DNA from 4 places in the Brenneria tiliae genome. Region 2 is predicted to be linked to each of the others. Evidence: predicted binding sites of a transcription regulator. Region 2 holds the regulator's gene; each other region holds the start of a gene.
What was found. Region 2 encodes PurR, which represses purine synthesis genes. Its sites were predicted from a motif close to CANGCAAACGTTTGCNTG; they were not measured.
Positions count from the first base shown of each region.

Region 1: a site for PurR is predicted at 2,027-2,044, ahead of pyrD (quinone-dependent dihydroorotate dehydrogenase). Genes of this name have one in related genera too.
Region 3: a site for PurR is predicted at 3,435-3,452, ahead of tusA (sulfurtransferase TusA). Genes of this name have one in related genera too.
Region 4: a site for PurR is predicted at 1,840-1,857, ahead of rbsD (D-ribose pyranase). Genes of this name have one in related genera too.

Region 1 covers NZ_JAKPCB010000103.1:274,218-279,550, forward strand. The annotation lists gene pepN (aminopeptidase N) at 1-1,730, shown strand, start outside; gene pyrD (quinone-dependent dihydroorotate dehydrogenase) at 2,118-3,128, shown strand; gene MFP24_RS22080 (cell division protein ZapC) at 3,300-3,869, shown strand; gene MFP24_RS22085 (YcbX family protein) at 3,886-4,989, opposite strand; gene rlmKL (bifunctional 23S rRNA (guanine(2069)-N(7))-methyltransferase RlmK/23S rRNA (guanine(2445)-N(2))-methyltransferase RlmL) at 5,086-5,333, shown strand, end outside.
Region 2 covers NZ_JAKPCB010000090.1:11,929-17,261, forward strand. The annotation lists gene MFP24_RS04805 (riboflavin synthase subunit alpha) at 1-366, shown strand, start outside; gene cfa (cyclopropane fatty acyl phospholipid synthase) at 429-1,589, opposite strand; gene purR (HTH-type transcriptional repressor PurR) at 1,920-2,951, opposite strand; gene cydH (cytochrome bd-I oxidase subunit CydH) at 3,329-3,418, shown strand; gene MFP24_RS04825 (C40 family peptidase) at 3,516-4,271, opposite strand; gene MFP24_RS04830 (Grx4 family monothiol glutaredoxin) at 4,603-4,953, shown strand; gene rnt (ribonuclease T) at 5,059-5,333, opposite strand, start outside.
Region 3 covers NZ_JAKPCB010000092.1:121,027-126,359, forward strand. The annotation lists gene MFP24_RS06715 (lysoplasmalogenase) at 44-673, shown strand; gene MFP24_RS06720 (zinc/cadmium/mercury/lead-transporting ATPase) at 765-3,071, shown strand; gene tusA (sulfurtransferase TusA) at 3,121-3,366, opposite strand; gene MFP24_RS06730 (7-cyano-7-deazaguanine/7-aminomethyl-7-deazaguanine transporter) at 3,585-4,262, shown strand; gene MFP24_RS06735 (DcrB family lipoprotein) at 4,367-4,927, shown strand; gene MFP24_RS06740 (hypothetical protein) at 4,906-5,268, opposite strand; gene MFP24_RS06745 (sugar transporter) at 5,165-5,333, shown strand, end outside.
Region 4 covers NZ_JAKPCB010000101.1:4,139-9,471, forward strand. The annotation lists gene rbsA (ribose ABC transporter ATP-binding protein RbsA) at 1-1,398, opposite strand, end outside; gene rbsD (D-ribose pyranase) at 1,406-1,825, opposite strand; gene MFP24_RS16950 (YgiW/YdeI family stress tolerance OB fold protein) at 2,071-2,475, opposite strand; gene qseB (quorum sensing response regulator transcription factor QseB) at 2,700-3,362, shown strand; gene qseC (quorum sensing histidine kinase QseC) at 3,359-4,708, shown strand; gene kup (low affinity potassium transporter Kup) at 4,738-5,333, opposite strand, start outside.

The sequences.
Region 1 (5,333 bases), on a different contig from region 2:
GCCATGAATATTTCCATAACTGGACCGGCAACCGCGTGACCTGCCGCGACTGGTTCCAACTTAGCCTGAAAGAAGGGCTGACGGTGTTCCGCGATCAGGAGTTCAGCTCCGATCTGGGTTCCCGCGCGGTTAACCGCATTGATAATGTGCGGGTGATGAGAGGAGCGCAGTTTGCCGAGGACGCCAGCCCGATGTCGCACCCGATTCGTCCCGATCAGGTGATAGAAATGAACAACTTCTATACGCTGACCGTATACGAAAAAGGATCGGAAGTGATCCGCATGCTGCACACCCTGCTGGGCGAGGAAAAATTCCAGGCGGGCATGCGGCTCTACTTTGAGCGCCATGACGGCAGCGCGGCGACCTGCGACGATTTTGTTCAGGCGATGGAAGACGCCTCCGGCGTGGATCTGAGACAGTTCCGCCGCTGGTACAGCCAGTCGGGCACCCCGGTGCTGACCATCCGCGACGATTACGATGCGCAATCCCAGCAGTATGTGCTGCACGTCGCCCAGGCGACGCCGGTAGGCGCCGACAAGCAGCCGAAGCTGCCGCTGCATATTCCGCTGGATATTGAACTGTACGATGCTCAAGGAGAGGCGATCCCGCTGCAAAGAAACGGGCAGCCGGTGTCCTCGGTATTGAACGTTACCGAAGCTGAACAGACCTTTATTTTCGATCGGGTTCCCTGCCAGCCGGTTCCCTCTCTATTGCGTGAGTTCTCCGCGCCGGTAAAACTGAACTACGCCTGGAGCGACGCGCAGCTGACCTTTCTGATGCGCCACGCCAGCAACGCGTTTTCCCGCTGGGACGCGGCGCAGAGCCTGCTGGCCAATTACCTGCGGCTGAATGTTTCCCGCTATCAGCAACAGCAGGCGCTTTCATTGCCCATGCATGTGGTTGACGCGTTCCGCGCCATTTTGCTGGACGATAAGCTGGATCCCATGCTGGCGTCGCAGATCCTGACGCTGCCGAGCGAAAATGAGATCGCCGAACTGTTCGAAACCATCGATCCGACGGCCATCGCCGCCGTGCGCGACGGCCTGGTTCGGGCGCTGGCGAAAGAAATGGCGGATGAGTGGCTGGCGGTTTATCGCGCCAACCTGACGCCGCAATACCGTATTGAGCACGGCGATATCGGTAAACGCGCCCTGCGTAATATTTGCCTGTACTATCTGGCGTTTGGCGATGAGGCCGAGGCGGATAAGCTGGTGAACGCGCAGTATCGGCAGGCTGATAACATGACCGACTCGCTGGCGGCGCTGTCCGCCGCGGTAAGCGCCCGGTTGCCGGTGCGTGATGCGTTGCTGGCCGACTTTGACGAGCGCTGGCATCAGGACGGCCTGGTGATGGATAAATGGTTTACCCTTCAGGCCACCAGCCCGGCGGCGGATGTGCTTGAGCGGGTGCGCGAACTACAGCGGCATCGTTCATTCAGCCTGAATAATCCCAACCGTCTGCGCGCGCTGATCGGCGCTTTTACCGCCTCCAATCCCGCCGCCTTTCACGCGCCAGACGGCAGCGGTTATCGCTTCCTGACCGAGATCCTGACCGATCTCAATACCCGCAACCCGCAGGTCGCGGCGCGATTAATCGAGCCTTTAATTCGTTTAAAACGCTACGACGCCAAACGGCAGGCGCTGATGCGTCAGGCGCTGGAGCAGTTAAAATCGCTGGAAAATCTGTCCGGCGATCTGTTCGAGAAGATCGGCAAAGCGTTGCAGGATTAAAGCCGGGTTCGCTAGTGATCTATGCGCAGGCCGTTTGGCCTGCGTCAGACCATTGACAAAGTAACCATTGGTAATAGCGAAGCCAAATCCGTTATTCCCCACCAACTTACACCCCCGTCATTCCCGCGCAGGCGGGAATCAGCCGATGGCTGTCAACGGTTTCAGAGGGAGATCCCCGCCTGCGCGGGGATGACTGCTGGTGGTGTTCGGGATGACTATGGCGGAGTGGGTTTATCAGCAACCTGCACTTTCCATGTGAGCTATTCCTGCCTGAGAAGGAATAGCGCCGGTCTCCGCGCGCAAACGTTTTACTTTCCGCAGTGATGGCACTACCATTTCGCCGTATTCCGACTTTGTTTATTTGCAATGGGGATCTCAGGAGACGATATGTTCTATCCCGTTATCAGGAAAGCTTTATTTCAGCTCGATCCAGAACGAGCGCATGAACTGACCTTCCAGCAATTACGCCGTATCACCAATACCCCTCTCGAATTTCTCGTCCGTCAGTCCGTTCCCACCAAGCCGGTCAACTGCATGGGGCTGTCGTTTAAAAACCCGCTCGGCCTGGCCGCCGGGCTGGATAAAGACGGCGACTGTATTGATGCGCTGGGCGCGATGGGGTTCGGGTTTATTGAAGTGGGCACCGTAACGCCGCGTCCGCAACCCGGAAATGACAAGCCGAGACTGTTCCGTATCGTCGAAGCGGAAGGGCTGATTAACCGCATGGGATTTAATAATCAGGGCGTCGACTATCTGGTTGAGCAGGTAAAAAAATCACGTTTCGGCGGCGTATTAGGGATCAATATCGGTAAAAATAAAGATACGCCGGTAGAGCAGGGGAAAGAGGATTATCTGATCTGCATGGATAAGATCTATCCTTATGCCGGCTATATTGCGATAAATATCTCTTCGCCTAATACGCCGGGATTACGCAGCCTGCAATATGGCGAGGCGCTGGACGATCTTTTACTGGCTATAAAAAACAAGCAGGCCGAGTTAAATGAGAAATATCAGAAATATGTTCCGGTCGCGGTAAAGATCGCGCCGGATCTTTCCGAGGAAGAATTGATCCAGATAGCGGATAGCCTGGTGCGTCATAACATCGACGGGGTGATCGCCACCAATACCACGCTCGATCGAAAATTGATCCAGGGATTAAATTACTGCGGTCAGGCCGGGGGATTAAGCGGTCGTCCTTTACAGCAGTCCAGTACGGAAATTATCCGTCGGTTATCGCGGGAATTAGACGGACGCCTGCCGATTATCGGCGTAGGCGGTATTGATTCTCTGATTGCCGCTCGGGAAAAGCTGGATGCCGGCGCCACCCTGATTCAGATATATTCCGGCTTTATTTTCCGCGGTCCGCGACTGATTAAAGATATCGTGACACATATTTAATCATTTCTGCCTTTCATTTATCTCCGGGGGGTTTATTTATTCCCCCGGCTAGTCTATATTTTACTCGTTTGCATAAATAAGCTATCAACAACTGCCGGTTTTTTTATTGCAAGGTTTTGCAATCAGCCATTTCCTATTAATAGGTGTAACAAAAGGCGAAGGGTAAATAATATGAAGTTGAAACCTGACGATAACTGGCGCTGGTATTTTGATACCGAACACGATCGGCTGATGCTGGATCTCGCCAACGGCATGTTATTCCGTTCGCGTTTCCCGTCTAAAATGCTAACCCCGGATGCTTTTAATGAATGCGCATTCTGCGTTGAAGACGCGGCTTTATTTTTTACCTATAACGAAAAATGCCAAAAGATGGCATTGAGCCGCGACCTTCAGGGCGAATTAATATTGAACGCGCTGGTCGCCAGCCGTTTTCTCAAACCGCTGATGCCCAAAAGCTGGCATTTTGTGCAGCAGCCTTCAGGCGCTGCGCCCGCGCCGCAAACCGGCGATATTGTTCAGGTTCGCCTGACGGAAAATAATGACGCGGCGTATTTTCTGGTCGCCGAGGCCGGCGATAAAGCCAGCCTGTGTCTGCTGGCTCAGGAACAGCTGATGCTGAATGGCAAAATGATGGCGCTGGGGGATGCGATAAAAATCATGCACGACAGGTTATTGCCCGTCGCCCTTCAGGATGCGGACGAACAGACGCCGTCTCCTTTTCAGTTCGCCAACGTGGTCTAACGCCCGGCGTCTTTATTTATTGCAGGCTGATATCGCTTTGCGGAATGCAACTGCAGGCGAGAATGGCGCCGTTTTCGCCGACGGCGCTTTCCTTGAGTGCCGCAACCTCTCCGCTGACCAACGTCAGCTTACAGCAGCCGCATATGCCGGCCCGGCAGGAATAGGGGATACGCACCCCTTGCTGCTCCAACTGCTCCAGCAGGATTTGCTGATTGTTTCCCTTCAGCCTTTGTCCCCGATATTCAATGGTTATCGCCCGTTCGCCTTGCGGTTTGAGCGCGACGCTCTCCACGACTTTGCCTGAACCATAAGGGCGCGGCGGTTTGGTCGCCAGCACTTCCAGCGTATCGCCGACCCGGATAATGCCGCCGTTGCGGGCAATAAGATTGAGGCCGAAATCGACGTCGCCGTTTTCCGCGCTGCGGAAGGATTGCAGGGTCGCCAGCGGCTCGGCCGTCGGGTGTTTTCTGCCGCGTTCAATACTCACCGTGGTCAGCACGCAGCGGCTACAGGGTTTGGCGACGTCGAAAATCACCTCGCCGACCCGCAGGGTTTGCCAGCTGTCTTCGGCAAACGCCGCGGCGCCGGCCACCACCAGATTAGGGCGGAACTGCTCCAGCCTGACGCCTGCCGGGCAGCGTTGGCGCAGCGCCTGCAAAGAGGCTTCATTGATTAATAAGAAAGGGTATCCGTCGGCGAAAGAGAGCGCGACGTCGGGATGTTTTTTAACCCGGCGTGATGGATTGTCGCCCACCCAGCGCAGCTGGACCTGCCGCCGGAAATAGCGGCTTAGCCAGCTATTGACGGCGTCGGGGGCCACTCGCGCCGTAAAGTGGCTGCCCCAGACTTCCGTTGGCTGCGGCGTGCCGGCGAAATCGCTAAAGCGTACGCTGGCGGTTTGCCCGTCGGGGGCGCGGATAAACAGGCCGTCCGGCAGCAGGGCCGGGGTAAACAGCACCATTTGCGGATACTGGCGGGCGGTAATAAAGGTTCCGTCCGGTTGCGTCACCATAAAGCTGCGATCCTGCGCCAGACCGCTTGCCGACGCCACGGCGTGTGATAACTGTAAGCCGCGCATGGATTTTACCGGATGGATATAAAGCCGCGTTACGCCGATCACCGCTGATTCCTTGTGGAAGTAAAACGGCAACTTTATGACAAGCGTCGCGGATTAGCTATAATGCGCCTCAATTTTCTTTTTGGTGATATCGAAGATATGAATGCTCTGTTTGCCAGCACGGCTCGTGGTCTGGAAGAATTGTTAAAAAATGAGCTTGAAGCGCTGGGCGCGCAGGCCTGTGCCGTGGTGCAAGGAGGCGTGCATTTTCAGGGCGATAATCGTCTGTTGTATCAAAGCCTGCTGTGGAGCCGCCTGGCGTCGCGCATTTTGCTGCCGCTGAACGAGTTCAAGGTGCATAGCGATCTGGATTTGTACCTCGGCGTACAGGCCATCGACTGGTCGAC
Region 2 (5,333 bases):
GGCGACGAGATCGGCGGGCATATTATGTCCGGTCATATTATCTGTACCGCGGAAGTGGTGAAGATTCTGGTTTCAGAAAATAACCATCAGATTTGGTTCCGCCTGGCGGACGAATCGCTGATGAAGTATGTGCTGCATAAAGGGTTTATCGGCATTGACGGGATCAGCCTGACGATTGGTGAAGTTACCCGCAACCGTTTCTGCGTGCATTTGATTCCCGAGACGCTGCACCGCACCACGCTGGGACAGCGGCGCCTGGGGCAGCGGGTGAATATCGAAATTGATCCGCAGACACAGGCGGTGGTAGATACGGTGGAACGGGTCTTGGCCGGCCGACAGGCGTCCGAACTGCTGCCCGAGGCGTAACGCGTAAATCCGCCCCCCGCCGGTTGGATAAGCGTCCGGCTTGCGGGGGGCGGTTTGCTATTTTAGCGCGGAACCCGTACGCCGCCCTCGATGCCGTTAACGCTGAACAGCACCTGCCACAGCTGAATATTGCGGGCGCGGAACGCGCCGGCGCAGGCATTAAGGTAGTAGCTGAACATACGGCGGAATCGCGCGGAATAGCGATCGGAAATTTCCGGCCAATGCTGCTGGAAACGCTGGTGCCAGGCCATCAGGGTGCGATCGTAATCGGCGCCGAAGTTATGCCAGTCTTCCATCAGCATATAGGGTTCGCTGGCATGGGCGATATGTTGTACGGAAGGAATGCAGCCGTTGGGGAAAATATATTTATTAATCCACGGGTCGACTTCGGAGGTGGTTTTTTTGGCGCCGATGGTGTGCAGTAAAAATAACCCGTCCGGCTTAAGATTTTTACTGACCACCCGGAAATAGGTGTCGTAGTTACGCGGTCCGACGTGCTCGAACATGCCCACCGAAACCACCCGATCGAATTGCATATCCAGATCGCGATAGTCCTGCAGCAAAATCGTGACGTCGAGATCCTTGCAGCGCTGCTGGGCTAATTTTTGCTGTTCTTTGGAAATAGTGACGCCCCAAACGGAGACGCCGTACCGGCGTGCGGCGAATTCCGCCAATCCGCCCCAGCCGCAGCCGATATCCAGCAGCGTCATTCCTGGCTGAAGCTGCAGCTTTTCGCAGATCATCTCCAGTTTGTCTTCCTGCGCCTGCTCCAGGGTGGATGCCTGTTTCCAGTAGCCGCAGGAGTACTGCATATAGGGGTCCAGCATCAGCGAAAACAAGTCGTTACCCAGATCATAATGCGCTTCGCCGACTATCCAGGCGCGTTTTTTGGATTGCAGATTCATCAGCCGTGCGGCGGCGACGCGCAAAATATCTTTCAGATGGTGAGGTATTTTTTCATCCAGTCCGGCGCGTAGTATGCGATGGAAAAAAACGTCCAGCCGCTCACATTCCCACCAGCCGTCCATATAGCTTTCACCCAATCCCAATGATCCTTCGCGCAATACGCGTTTAAAGAAATCAGGATTCTTGACCTTGATATCAAAAGGGCGGGAACCGTTGATTTTGACATCGGCCATGTCCAGCATTTCACGCACAATCTGGAACCAGGACGTATGATGACGACCCAGTTCCTCGACATCCTCTACACATGATGAACTCATAACTTCTCCCTACCTTGCTGCTCGCGAAGTACCCGCAAGGAAAGCATAGACAATTATTACCTATTAAGCGGTGTATCGGTGGGATCACCCATCGTCTACCCTCCGGATATCAGAGGAAAATGAAGAGAAAAAAGCCGGTACGCAAACACGTAGAGGCACTTATCCTTAAGATAAATACGCAAACTCCCTATGCGCTGAACACTCAAAGGATAGTGAAAAGATAATTTATGATTGTTGTGCTAAAAACTGCTGATCAGTTTATGACTGCTTCGGCCAAGGTACAAGTATAAATTGGCCGAAGCATTGTTGGCGTGGCGTGCGTTTCCGTTCTCAGGAGTAACGACGGTAATCGCGGAATGGACCGTCGGCCACGGAACGACGTTCGATAAGGCTAGGGTGAACCTCAATGGTCTGCGCGTCTTCCCGCTTGCTGGTGATGCGGTCCAGCAGCATGGCGAAAGCCGATTGCCCCAGCCGTTCTTTGGGCTGATGGATGGTGGTCAGCGCCGGGGTGAAAAAGCGGGAGTGGCGGATATTGTCGTATCCGATGACCGAAATATCCTGGGGAACGCGCAGCCCCAGCTCATCGGCGGCGCAGATTGCCCCCATGGCCATAATATCCCCGCCGCAGAACACCGCCGTCGGCCGATGTTTCTGCGCCAGAATCTGCTGCATCGCCTTATAGCCGGATTCGGGCTCGAAATCTCCCTGAACGATCCATTCATCGTGAATCTGAATATCGGCGTCTTTCAGCGCTTTTAAAAATCCAAGATAGCGCCCGCTGCCGGTATTCCGTTCCTGAATGCCGGGAATGGCGCCGATATCCCGATGGCCGCGCTCGATAAGATAGCGGCCCGCCATATAGCCGCCCTCAAAAGCGTTATCAATAATGGTATCGGTAAAATCGCTGTGGGCCTGCCCCCAGTCCATGACCACCATCGGAATGTTGCGATAGTCTTTCAGCATGGCGAGCAATTCAGGCGGGTATTCCGCGCACATGACCAGCAAGCCATCGACGCGTTTTTGGGCCAGCATGGAAAGATAGGCGCGCTGTTTATCGAGATTGTTATGTGAGTTACACAAAATCAGCGTGTAGCCTTTGGCGTAACAGCTGTTTTCGACGGCTTCGATGATTTCAGCGAAGTAGGGGGCTTCGCTTGAGGTCGCCAGCAACCCAATGGATTTGGTGTGATTGACTTTAAGGCTGCGGGCGACGGCACTGGGTGAATAGTGTAATTCCTTGATTGCCGTCCTGACGGCGGCCCTGGTCTCTTCGGCGACGAAACGTGTTTTGTTGATCACGTGCGATACGGTTGTGGTAGAAACGCCAGCACGTTTTGCCACATCTTTGATCGTTGCCATGTAAAAATGACTCCTGAAACGACTTATTACAGTCGTAAGTATATTGTTAATCGTTTGCCTGCGTTTAATGTTCTCTTCCCAGATAAAAAAAACAGGGTTTCAGAAGGAGAATGCCGAATGTTACACCTGAAGGGGCAAGGCTGGCGTTGTTCGACCAATACGCGGCGTGTCGTCAAACAGCGGATTTTGTCCGATTTGCCGCAAAAGTGGAAGCGGTAATTTATACTATTAGCGAGACGCCGGTATGAGATTTTTTTCTCAAACTATGGAAGACTGGCAATCGTGATATGCAGTTTTACCCTGAAGTTTGGTTGAATCTTCCCAGGACGGTCGATACTTTCTTTTGATAATGGGTGTGCGCAAAAAAGGAGACGCCTATGGATACTGACCTGAAGATGTCGTTGTTGACCACCATTGGTGCGTTGGCGATGATCATCGTATTTAGCTTTACCGCCGTACTGAATTAACCGGCCCTGGGCCGAGCCTCTTTTTTATCTTCGCGGACGGGTTTTAAGCGTAAAACCCGTCCGCATTATTTGCGCGCAGGCGCTGACCCCGAGCCGGTTAGCGAACGGTCTGGGGAGTGACCACGCGGCGTGCGCCGACATAGTGCTCCCGCCAGTAATCCTCGTTCAATTTACTGATACGAATATCCGCGCCGCTACGCGGTGACTGAATGAATTTCCCCTCTCCCAGATAAACCCCGACGTGATCGGCCGCGCCGCGCTTGTTGATGCGAAAGAACACCAGATCGCCGCTCTCCAGCTCGTTTTTGTTAATCGGCGCCGCGTCGCGCAGGTGGTACATTTCATTCGCCGTGCGCGGGATAGGGATTTTGACCACGTCTTTATAGGCGTAATAAACCAGACCGCTGCAGTCAAAGCCGGTGAACGGCGATGCGCCTCCCCAGCGATAAGGTTTACCCATCTGGCCCATCAGCTTATTCATCGCCGTTAATTTGGCATGCTGATAGCGTTTTTTATGCGCCTCGCTCAGCGCCAGTCCTGTTCCCGTTTTGTCTTGCAGCGCGGCTTTGGTTTTGGAGCGTGCGGAGTAAAGCCTGTGGCGGGTTTCCGGCGGCAATTTTTTAAGGTTTTTTCGCACCAGCGCCGGCGTGCCGCCCGTCGTTCTTGACGACGCCTGCTGCCGTTGATGCTTGGCGGCGCGGGGTGTTTTAGCCTTATCGGCGCCTGCATTGGCTTGCGCGCCGTTCAGCGCGGATTTTTGCGGCGCCGAATTCGGCGTATAAGGCGCCGCCTGCGCTAAATTCACCAACAGGGGGCTGAAACATAATATAAAGAGGCCGGTAAATAAGCGCATGATAGCAACGATCGGTAATAGTCCTTAAATCGCCAATGGCGCACAGTATTCCCGAAAACGGCATTATAAAACAGTGGGAATCTCTCTTTTCTTCATACAAAATAGTGAAAAAAAGTTAATGGTGGTTTTTTCGGTGGATTTATCGTCACTGCCGCCGTGAATTTCATCCCATAAGGCCCGCACCGCGGCGAAAATATACCCACATAAAAAATAGCGTTTTTTTGTGGCTGCCGCCCTCGGTACAATAACGTTGAGTGGATGGCGCCGTAATGGCTCATCTGATGTAAAGAAAGTGACGTTAGCCATCCTAAAGGTTTGAGGAAGCGAGAGAATGACGACAACGACAATTGAAAAGATTCAGCGCCAGATCGCTGAAAACCCGATTCTACTGTATATGAAAGGTTCACCTAAATTGCCAAGCTGCGGATTTTCCGCCCAGGCGGTACAGGCGTTGTCTGCGTGTGGCGAACGTTTTGCCTATGTCGATATCCTGCAGAACCCGGATATCCGCGCCGAGTTGCCCAAGTATGCCAACTGGCCGACTTTTCCCCAACTGTGGGTCGACGGTGAGCTGGTCGGCGGCTGCGACATCATTATTGAAATGTATCAGCGCGGCGAGCTGCAGCCGCTGATTAAAGAGACGGCGGATAAATACAAATCCCAGCAGCAGGATCAGGAGTAAGCCAGCCTGGAGTCGCGTGTACAAGCGCGATGCCTGCCGTATAACGAAACCTGCATAACGAAAAGAGAGGGGAGCGCAAGCCACCCTCTCTTTTTTTCAGCGGGCTTAGCTTGCCGCGGAGGCGGCTGCCGGTTGATTTTCATCCAACGCGAGCGGCCATCCGCCCATGCGCTTCCAGCGGTTGACCAGTTCACAGAAGAGCAGCGCCGTCTGATTGGTGTCGTAGAGGGCGGAATGCGCCTGGCTGGAATCAAAAGCGATGCCCGCGGCGATACAGGCTTTGGCAAGCACGGTTTGTCCCAGGACCAGCCCGCTAAGCGCGGCGGTGTCAAAGGTGGCGAAAGGATGAAAGGGATTGCGTTTCAGGCTGCAGCGTTCGG
Region 3 (5,333 bases), on a different contig from region 2:
GTTTCCTTCTATACCGCCCTGTCTTATAGAATAAGGACAATTTATGCTTTGGTCGTTTATCGCCGTGCTCTTTTCCGGCTGGCTGTATGTTGATGCCAGCTATCGTGGTCCGGTATGGCAGCGCTGGCTGTTTAAACCCGTTACCTTATTATTGCTGCTGGCGCTGGCCTGGCAAACGCCGCTGCTGAGCGCGCCGGGCTATCTGATCGTCATTGGGCTGCTGGCCTCGCTGGTTGCCGATACCCTGCTGTTGCTGCCGACGCAGCGCATTCTCTATGCCTTCGGCGCCTACTTTCTCGCGCATCTGCTGTATACCGTCAGCTTTTTCACCAGCCAGATAACGCTCACCTTCTTCTGGCCGCTGGCGCTGGCGCTGATCGTTCTGGCGGCGGTGCTGATAGTGATTATCTGGAGCCGCCTGGATACGCAGCGCTGGCCGGTGTGCGCGTTTATCGTTATGACCACGCTGATGGTCTGGGTGGCCGGCGAGCGTTATTTTGCCCTCGGCACGGACTATAATTTCTCGTTGCTGGCCGGCAGCGCGCTGCTGTTTATCGCCCATGCGGCCTGGCTTATTCATCATTATCGGATCAATTTCCGCGCCCATCAGGCGGTGGTGGCGGCCTGCTATTTCGGCGGCCATTTCCTGATCGTTCGTTCGCTCTATTTTTAATCCCTGGCGGGTAAGCGAATCGCTGGATTAGCCTGATACGAGGGTGTAAAGTTGGCGATGAGAATCACTATCATCAACTCGGGAGGAAGATATGCATTCTCATCAGCATCACCAGCACGGCGCTGAAAAATCGGCCTGCTGCCATAAGCACGCCCGCCAATCGTCACGGGTTGAAAAAAGCTGCTGTGCGGTAAAGCGCGCATCAGGCGCCGTCGCCAATACCGGCCGCGGACCGGAGCTGAGCGCGGAAAGCGGCGATAATGCCGATTCGGACGATCCCGACGGCGGCGATAGCGACCGACCCGCCGGGCATCAGCGTTTCAGTTGGAAAGTCAGCGGGATGGATTGCCCAAGCTGCGCGCGCAAAGTTGAAAATGCCGTAAAAAATCTCACCGGAATAGAACAGGCCAAGGTACTGTTCGCCACCGAAAAACTGGTTGTCGATGCCCGCCGCGACGTACGAGACCAGGTCCAATACGCCGTTAAGCAAGCCGGTTTTACCTTGCAGGATATCATTCCGCACACGCCTCTTTTTCCTGATTCGCGCCGTTTTATCGATGAATACGGCTTCCTGGCGCTGTTCGCCTTGCTGGCGGCGGCAAGCTGGGGACTTTCGCTGGTTAGCGAGTCCGGCGGGCGCATCGCTTTTATCGCCACCACGCTGGTCGGGCTGGTGCCGATCCTGAAAAAAGCGTGGCGGCTTATCCGCTCCGGCACCCCTTTTGCCATTGAAACCCTGATGAGCGTGGCCGCGGTCGGCGCATTACTGATTGGCGCCGCCACGGAAGCCACGGTCGTGCTGCTGCTCTTTATGCTGGGCGAACAGTTGGAGTCCTATGCCGCCCACCGCGCCCGTCGAGGGGTCAGCGCCTTAATGGCGTTGATCCCCGAAGAGGCCACGGTGGTCAGAAATGAACGCCGCGTCCGCGTGCCGATCGCCCAGCTGTTTCCCGGCGATATTATTGAAGTCGCTCCCGGCGACCGGCTGCCGGCCGATGCCGTATTGCTGACCGCCGGCGCCAGTTTTGACGAAAGCGCGCTGACCGGGGAGTCGGTTCCGGTTGAACGGGTACGGGACGAGAAGGTGGCGGCGGGCTGCCTGTGCGTTGACCGGATGGTGCAGCTGCGGGTGGTTTCAACGCCGGGCAATAGCGCGATTGACCGTATTCTGCAATTGATCGAACAGGCGGAAGAGCGCCGGGCGCCGATAGAGCGCTTCCTCGATCGTTTCAGCCGTTACTACACGCCGGCTATTATGCTGCTGTCGTTGCTGGTTATTCTGATTCCGCCGCTGTTGCTGGCGCAGCCCTGGCAGGAATGGATCTACCGCGGGTTGACGCTGTTGCTGATCGGCTGTCCCTGCGCGCTGGTGATATCCACCCCGGCGGCGGTCGCTTCCGGCCTTGCCGCGGCGACCCGCCAGGGGGCGCTGATTAAGGGCGGGGCGGCGCTGGAGTCGCTGGGCGGCATCCGTACCGTCGCCTTTGATAAAACCGGCACGCTGACCGAAGGCAAACCGCAGGTTACGGATATTGTGCCCGCCGCCGGCGTCAGCGAGGCCGCTCTGCTGGCGCGTACCGCGGCGGTGGAGTCGGGTTCGCGCCATCCGCTGGCGAAAGCCATCGTGCGGCGGGCGCTGGCGGCGAGCGCGTTTCTGCCCGTCGCGGAGCAGCGGGGGATGCTGGCGGGCATCGGCGTGGCGGGGACGATCGCCGGCAAACGCCTTCAGGTCAGCTCCCCGGCCAGGCTGGCGGCAGGCACGCTGGATGCTGACTGGCGGCAACGCGTCGATGCCTTGGAAAATGAAGGGAAAACGGTGGTGGTGGTGCAGGAGGAGAGCCGCGTGCTCGGTTTGCTGGCGCTGCGGGATACGCTGCGTAGCGATGCGCGATCCGCGCTGGGTCGGCTCCAGGCGCTGAATATCCGCTGCGTGATGCTGACCGGGGACAACCCGCGAGCCGCCGCGGCCATCGCCGGCGAGCTGGGCATTGATTTCCGCGCCGGTTTGCTGCCGGCGGATAAAGTGACGGCCATCGGCGAACTTAATCGGCAACGTCCCACCGCCATGGTGGGGGACGGCATTAACGACGCCCCGGCGATGAAGGCGGCGACCATCGGCATCGCCATGGGCAGCGGCACGGACGTGGCGCTGGAAACCGCCGACGCCGCCTTGACCCACAGCCGTCTGGATGGGCTGGCCGCGATGATCCGGCTGTCGCGGGCGACGAACCGCAATATTCGCCAAAACGTTACCATCGCCCTGGGGCTGAAAGCGCTGTTTCTCATCACCAGCATTATGGGGATCACCGGGCTGTGGCTGGCGGTGCTGGCGGACTCCGGCGCCACGGCGCTGGTTACCGCCAACGCGCTGCGCTTGCTGAAGAAACGGGACGGGTAAAGGCGGTCAGGCTGTTGGCAAAGCACCGGGCTTTGCCGGCACGCGGCGCTTATCCCCCTTTGCGCAGCAAATACCGATACGGCAATTGCTCGGTGACCTGCGCCAGCAGCTCGTGCTCCATATAACGGCAGAAACCGGGAATATCGCGGGTGGTCGCCGGGTCGTCCGCCAGCACCAGCAGCGTTTGCCCGGTCGCCATCTGGCGTACCGCTTTGCGTACCATCATCACGGGTTCCGGGCAGCGCAGCCCCTGGGCGTCAAGGGTTATGTCGGGATTGGCGAAGAGGTCGGTCATCAGGGCTCTCGGTGATAGATGGCAATAAAAACCGCCATAGTTTACGCCGGGGATTTTTCGGCGCAAGCCGCGACAACGTTTGCGTAAAAAACAACCATTGCATTGCCGAAGCAAATGCGTATTATGCGCCGCAAGCGGCGGCCCGGAAGGGCGGCGGCTAAAAAAGAGCAGGACGTTTCTTGGGTTCCCTCACCCCAATAACCAAAAAGGTCGCATATATGTATGGTTTTACTCCCCGGCAGCGGCTTGCGGCGCTGATCTGGCTTGCGTTGTTTCATATTCTGATCATTACTTCCAGTAATTATCTGGTACAGCTCCCGGTGTCGATTTTTGGTTTTCATACCACCTGGGGCGCCTTCACTTTTCCGTTTATTTTTCTGGCCACCGATCTGACCGTAAGGATCTTCGGCGCACCGCTGGCGCGGCGTATCATTCTGACCGTGATGGCGCCCGCCCTGCTGATCTCCTATCTGGTGTCGGCCCTGTTTTACCAGGGAGCGTGGCAGTCATTCGGCGCGCTGGGGCAGCTCAATATCATCGTGGCCCGCATCGCCTGCGCCAGCTTTATGGCGTACGTGCTGGGGCAGATTCTGGATGTGCACGTTTTCAACCGGCTGCGGCGGCGCAACGCCTGGTGGGTGGCCCCGGCGGTATCCACCGTCTTCGGCAACCTCTGCGATACGCTGGCCTTTTTCTTTATCGCCTTTTATCGCAGCAGCGATCCTTTTATGGCCGCCAACTGGATTGAAATCGCCCTGGTGGACTACACTTTCAAGCTGCTGATCAGCCTGCTTTTCTTCCTGCCGATGTATGGCGTTATGCTGAATATGGTGCTGAAACGCCTGAGCGAACAGCAGCCCGGCACGCCTTATCGTCCCGCGGCGAGTCGCCGCTAGGCCGGTATCGCAGCAATAGACGGCCGCAAACTGGCTGTTTTTACCGATCGAATAGCGTGCGATAATGTTTTATCCGTTCCAATAAAAAGAGAAAGGGAACCCTAATGCCGAATGTAGTGAAATACCTCGCAATGAGCCTGTTGGTTGTTATGCTTGCCGCCTGCGACGGCGATGCGAAAGACGCCGCGCCGGCGCAGGACAAACCGGCGGCGGAAGCGGCGACCGGCCAGAATATTGAATTGCTGTCCGGCAAGGTTGCCTTTACCCTGCCGGCCGATATGAGCGATCAAAGCGGTAAACTGGGTACTCAGGCCAATAATATGCACGTTTACGCCAATGCCAGCGGGCAAAAGGCGGCGATCGTGATTCTGGGCGATAACACCACCGAAGAGTTATCGGTGCTGACGCAGCGTCTGGAAGATCAGCAGCGCACGCGTGACGCCAATCTCCAGGTGGTGACCAACAAAACCATCGAGGTGGACGGGCAGAAACTGCAACAGCTGGACAGCATTATCACCAGCAGCGGCCAGCAGGCTTATTCATCTGTGGTGCTGGGCAAGGTGGACGATCGTCTGCTGACGCTGCAAATTACGCTGCCGGCGGATAACCAGCAGCAGGCGCAGGCCGAAGCGGAAAGCATTATTCAGACGCTGAAGCTGAAATAAGCCGTATCCCCTTCATTTTTCAGGCCGCAGGGTTCTCCTGCCGCCTGAAACCCATGGGGGAAACGCCGGTTGGAAAAAAACGCCGCTGGATGGCGCGTGATACCTGTCCGATAATTGGCGCTTCGCGTAATCCCCTCACCGAGCCGATTTGCGCATTCTTTTATTTTAACTTTTGATATCAATATAATGACCCGTTCTCCCCGATCGACAGCTTGGCTGCGCGTCGTCAGCCTTGCTTTGGCTGCGTTTATTTTTAACACCGCTGAATTTGTTCCCGTCGCTTTACTGTCCGACATTTCCGTCAGCTTTTCGATGAGCGCCGCGCAGGTGGGGTTAATCATCACCATCTATGCCTGGGTGGTGGGCGTCATGTCGCTGCCCTGTATGCTGCTTTCCAGCAATATGG
Region 4 (5,333 bases), on a different contig from region 2:
GATAACGCGATCGCTCATTCCCAATACTTCGGGCATTTCGGACGACACCAGTATGATGCTCAGCCCTTCTTGTTTGAACTGATTGATTAACTGATAAATTTCTTTCTTCGCCCCCACGTCGACCCCGCGCGTCGGCTCATCGAGAATCAGTACGTTAGGGCGGGTCATCAAGCCGCGGGCGATGGCGACTTTTTGCTGATTCCCGCCGGACAGCAGCCCGATAGGCTGTTCCATGGACGGGGTTTTGATATTGAACAGACGGATAAAATCGCCCACCGCCAGCTGCTCTTCGGGATGCTTAAGCCTCCCGCCGCCATGACTGAAGTAGCGCAGCGCGGTCAACGACATGTTCTCTTTAACCGACATGCCTAATACCAGCCCGTCGCGTTTGCGGTCTTCGGAAATATAGACAATGCCGTTCGCCAGGCCATCCTGCGGCCTGCGGGTTACCACTTCGCGGCCGTCCAGCGCCACGTAGCCCGCCGTGCGCGGCAGCGCGCCGTAAAGGATCTTCATCAATTCGGTGCGGCCGGCGCCCATCAGCCCGGCCACGCCAAGAATTTCCCCTTTGCGTACGGTAAAACTGACGTCTTCCACGCCCGGCCCGGAAAGATTTTTCACCAGCAGGCGAACCGCTCCCGGCGCCTGGTTCAGGCGCGGATATTGCTCTTCAAGCTTGCGCCCCACCATCATTTCAATCAGCCGTTCTTCCTGCAGCTCGCTGACCGGGCGTTCGCCGATAAACTGACCGTCGCGGAACACGGTGACGTCGTCGCATATTTCGAAAATTTCTTTCAGACGGTGGGAAATATAGACAATGCCGCGCCCCTCGGCCTGTAGCTCTTTAATTACGCTGAATAACGACGCGGTTTCGGTATCGGTCAGGGCATCGGTGGGTTCATCCATAATGATGACTTTCGATTCAAAGCTCAGCACCTTGGCGATTTCAACCATTTGCTGATCGCCAATCGACAGTTCCGCCACCGTGCGCCGGCTGTCATAGCGCAGATTAAGCCGCTTCAGCAGTTTGTCCGCTTCCTGATACATCTTTTTCCAGTCGATGCGGCCAAAACGGTTGGTAAATTCACGGCCGAGAAAGATGTTTTCCGCGATCGTCAGTTGGGGGATCAGGTTAAGCTCCTGATGGATAATGCCGATCCCCGCTTCCTGGGAGGCTTTGGGACCGCTGAAATCCACTTCGTTTCCCAGAAAACGCACGCTGCCGGCGTCTTTGTTATAGATGCCGGTCAACACCTTCATCATGGTGGACTTGCCGGCGCCGTTCTCCCCCACCAGCGCCATGACTTTCCCCGGGTAAACGTTCAATGCGGCGCCGGAAAGCGCCTTAACGCCGGGAAACGCCTTATTGATTCCTTGCAGTTGCAGTAAAGGTTGCATCGATTCCTCAGAACGTTACGCCGGCGCAAAGGATGACATTGGCATACGGGGAACATTCCCCGCTGCGAATGACCGCCCGGCTTTTTCCGCTTTGGATCTTAAAATCTTCATGACTGACATAATGCACTTCAATGGAGTTTCCCTGGTGCAGCTCGAGTTGTTTTAGCTGATCAAGTAACGCTTTATGGAGTTGAGGATTTTTTTCGATAATTTCCTGCGCCAGGATCGCCGCTTCAACCTGCATCTCGCTGGTTACCGCCGCAACCACCTGTAAAAAAGTCGGCACGTTGTGGGTTAACGCCAGATCGATACGGGTAGTGGTATCGGGGATGGGTAAACCGGCGTCGCCGATAACCAGCCGATCGGTATGCCCCAGCCGGGAAATAAGCGCGGAAACCTCAGAATGTAGTAATACCGCTTTTTTCATGTTCTTTATCTCGCCAGCGAAACGTTTCGCTGGTAAGCATTGTAGAAAGAGACAACGCGGAAAGGCAAAAAGGAAATAGCAAAAATGTGATCGTTATCGAAACGTTTCGTTGGCGAAAAAATAAAACGGCGAATGCGGGGCGGTTGCATCAAATAGAAAGGGTTGGATAAGCATCAGGGGAAACAGGGGATGGGCTCCCTTCATCCCCTGTTTGCCGTTCCTTAATCGAGGGCGTCAGCGGTCGATTACTGGATTTTCTTTACCTGTTTGACGTCCAGCTCGGCAGAATTGAAGCCCTTATCGAGCTCGCCCTGCAGTTCAACTTTATCTTGCGGGGAGACGGACTGCCCATTCCAATATTTATCATCGATTTCAACCGTGATGGTGCCGGTTTCATCGCGGAACAGGTAATCTTCATCCCCGACGCGCTGCTCGATATTGCCGCGCAGGGTAACCCAGCTGTCGTCTTTCAGCTCTTTCGCTTTCGCGACCGTGGTTACGCTGCCGTTAGGGCCTGAAAACCCGCCCTGGGCAGGCTGTTGTTGCGTCGTTTTGGCATTCGGATCCAAAAATCCTCCGCCGCTCTGGGCGGCGAAAACCGGCGCGGAACATAACGCAGCGATAGCGAATACAGCGGCTGTCTTTTTCATAGCATCGTTTCCTTATTTCTCGCTTGTCGTCGTGCAGTAAAACTGCGCGTTGTTTGTCTGACGCGACGAGTAAAACAAAATGTTCTTAACAGAATCTTAAGGATAGTTCAGTTTCTCTTATATTTATCAATCCTGTGGATCATCACCCGTTTATGGCTTTTCCGGTTGTCAATCCGGCGCGTTAAACCGTATAACATCACCCTATACAAATAGGGTGGGCGGTGATGAGAATACTGTTGATAGAAGACGATCGTCTGATTGGCGACGGCATCAAGGCCGGACTGATTAAGCTGGGCTTTAGCGTTGACTGGTTTATGCAGGGCAAGGCCGGACGGGTCGCGCTGCAAGCCGCGCCCTATGACGCGGTGATCCTTGATTTGAGTCTGCCGGAAATAGACGGGCTGGACATCCTGCGCCAGTGGCGTCAGGCCGGACAGGATGAGCCGGTATTGATCCTCACCGCGCGGGACGCGCTGGAACAGCGCGTTGCAGGCCTGCAGTCGGGCGCCGACGACTATCTGTGCAAACCTTTTGCCCTGGCGGAGGTTGCCGCGCGCCTGCAGGCGTTAATCCGCCGCCGGCACGGTCAATTACAGCCCACGCTGACCCACGGCGCGGTATCCCTTGAACCGGGTTCCCGCACCGTTACCTGCAATAATCAGCCGGTGGCGCTTAAATCCCGCGAGCTGGCGCTGCTTGAGCTGTTCCTGATGAACCCCCAGCGGGTGCTGACCCGCTCGCAGTTGGAGGAAAAGCTCTACGGATGGGACGACGACGTTTCCAGCAACGCCGTGGAAGTGCATATTCACCACCTGCGTAAAAAACTGGGCGGCGAATTTATCCGCACGGTGCACGGCGTCGGCTATATTCTGGGAGCGGCGCCATGACGCGCCTCAGCCTGCGTTTACGGCTGATCGCCGGTTTTGTCCTGCTGACGCTGCTTTGCTGGTGCGCCGCCGGGATCCTGTCGTGGCATCAAACCCGCGAGCATATCAATGAGCTGTTCGATACCCAGCAGATGCTGTTCGCCAAGCGGCTGGCCACCATGCATCCGGATGAAATCGTGGTGGATTCCCCCTCCCTGCCGAAAACCAAAAGCCTGGTGCGCGAAAGGCGCGGGGAACAGGAAGACGACGCGCTGGCTTTCGCCATTTTTACCCGCGACGGCAAAATGGCGCTGAATGACGGCGAGAACGGCAAAGATTTTATCTTCGACTACGCGCAAAACGGCTTCACCAACGGCAGGCTGCGCGATGATAACGACCGGTGGCGCATGGTATGGCTGGCCACGGCGGATAATCGTTATGTGGTGGTGGTCGGCCAGGAGTGGGAATACCGTCAGGATATGGCGCTGGGGCTCGTCAAGACCAACCTCCTGCCCTGGCTGTTTGCCCTGCCGGTTATGCTGCTGTTGATGTTCTGGCTGGTTTCCCGCGAACTGTCGCCGCTGAAACGCCTCGCCACGCAGCTTCGCCGACGTCCGCCGGAAGATGACGCCCCGCTGGATACCCACGCCGTTCCGCAGGAAGTACGCCCGCTGGTGGATGAACTTAACAGCCTGTTCGTGCGCATCGGCGAGATGCTGCTGCGCGAGCGCCGCTTTACCGCGGACGCCGCGCATGAATTACGCAGCCCGCTGGCCGCGCTGAAGGTGCAGACGGAATTGGCGCAGTTGGCGCACGATGACGAACCCGTGCGCCGCCATGCGCTGAACAATCTGGACGAGGGGATCGATCGCGCCACGCGGCTGGTGGAGCAACTGTTAACGCTGTCGCGGCTTGACTCGGAATCGTTCGCCGACGGGCAGCAGCCGGTGGAACTCCAGGCGCTGCTGCAGCAAATGGTTATCGACCATTACCATAAAGCGCAGGCGGCAGGCATTGAACTGAAGCTGGAGGTGCCGAAAGATCCCGTCGTCCGTCAGGGGCACCCATTGCTGCTGACGCTGCTGATTCGCAATCTGCTTGATAACGCCATTCGCTACAGCCACCAGGGCGGAACGGTAACGCTGACGCTCACGGCGCGGTGTATTCAGGTTAGCGATGAGGGGCCGGGCATCGACGACGCGGTATTGGCGCGGGTCGGCGAACGCTTTTTTCGCCCGCCGGGACAGGAGAAGTCCGGCAGCGGCTTGGGCATCTCCATTGTCAACAATATCGCTCGCCTGCACGGCATGCGGGCGACCTTCGACAATCGGCCGGAAGGGGGTCTGAAGGTCGCGGTAAATTGGTGACGCTCTGCTTTCCCAGCGCGTTGCGCGATTTAAATCTCCACCTGAATACCAAGCTCAATCAACCGGTTGGGGGGAATTTCAAACTGATCGCCCGCCCGCAGGGCATTGCGGCTGAGCATCATAAACAGCTTGCCGCGCATGCGCAGATACCAGGGACGTTTCCCCATCGTCAGCGATTCATTGGACATAAAAAACGAGGTTTCCATCATCTGGCAGGTCAAGCCATCCTGCCAGCAGCGGTGAAACACCTCTTCCACGTTGGGGGTTTCGCGCCAGCCGTAGTTGGCGATAACCCGCCAGAAGGTTGGCGAAAGCTGTTCCACCGTCACCCGCCGGGCATTGAGCACATAAGGCGCGTCTTCGTTACGCATGGTCAACAGCACCACCCGTTCATGCAATATTTTGTTGTGTTTCAGGTTGTGCAACAGGGCGAACGGGATAACGTGGGTGGCGCGCGACAGGTAAACCGCCGTGCCCGGCACCCTGAGCGGCGGCGATTTTTCCAGCGAGGCGATCATCGCGTCCAGTGAATTGCCGTGTTCGTGCAGGCGGCGCAGCAGCCTGAAGCGTTCGCTTTTCCAGGTGGTCATAATGACGAACATCGCCGTGCCCAACATCAGCGGCA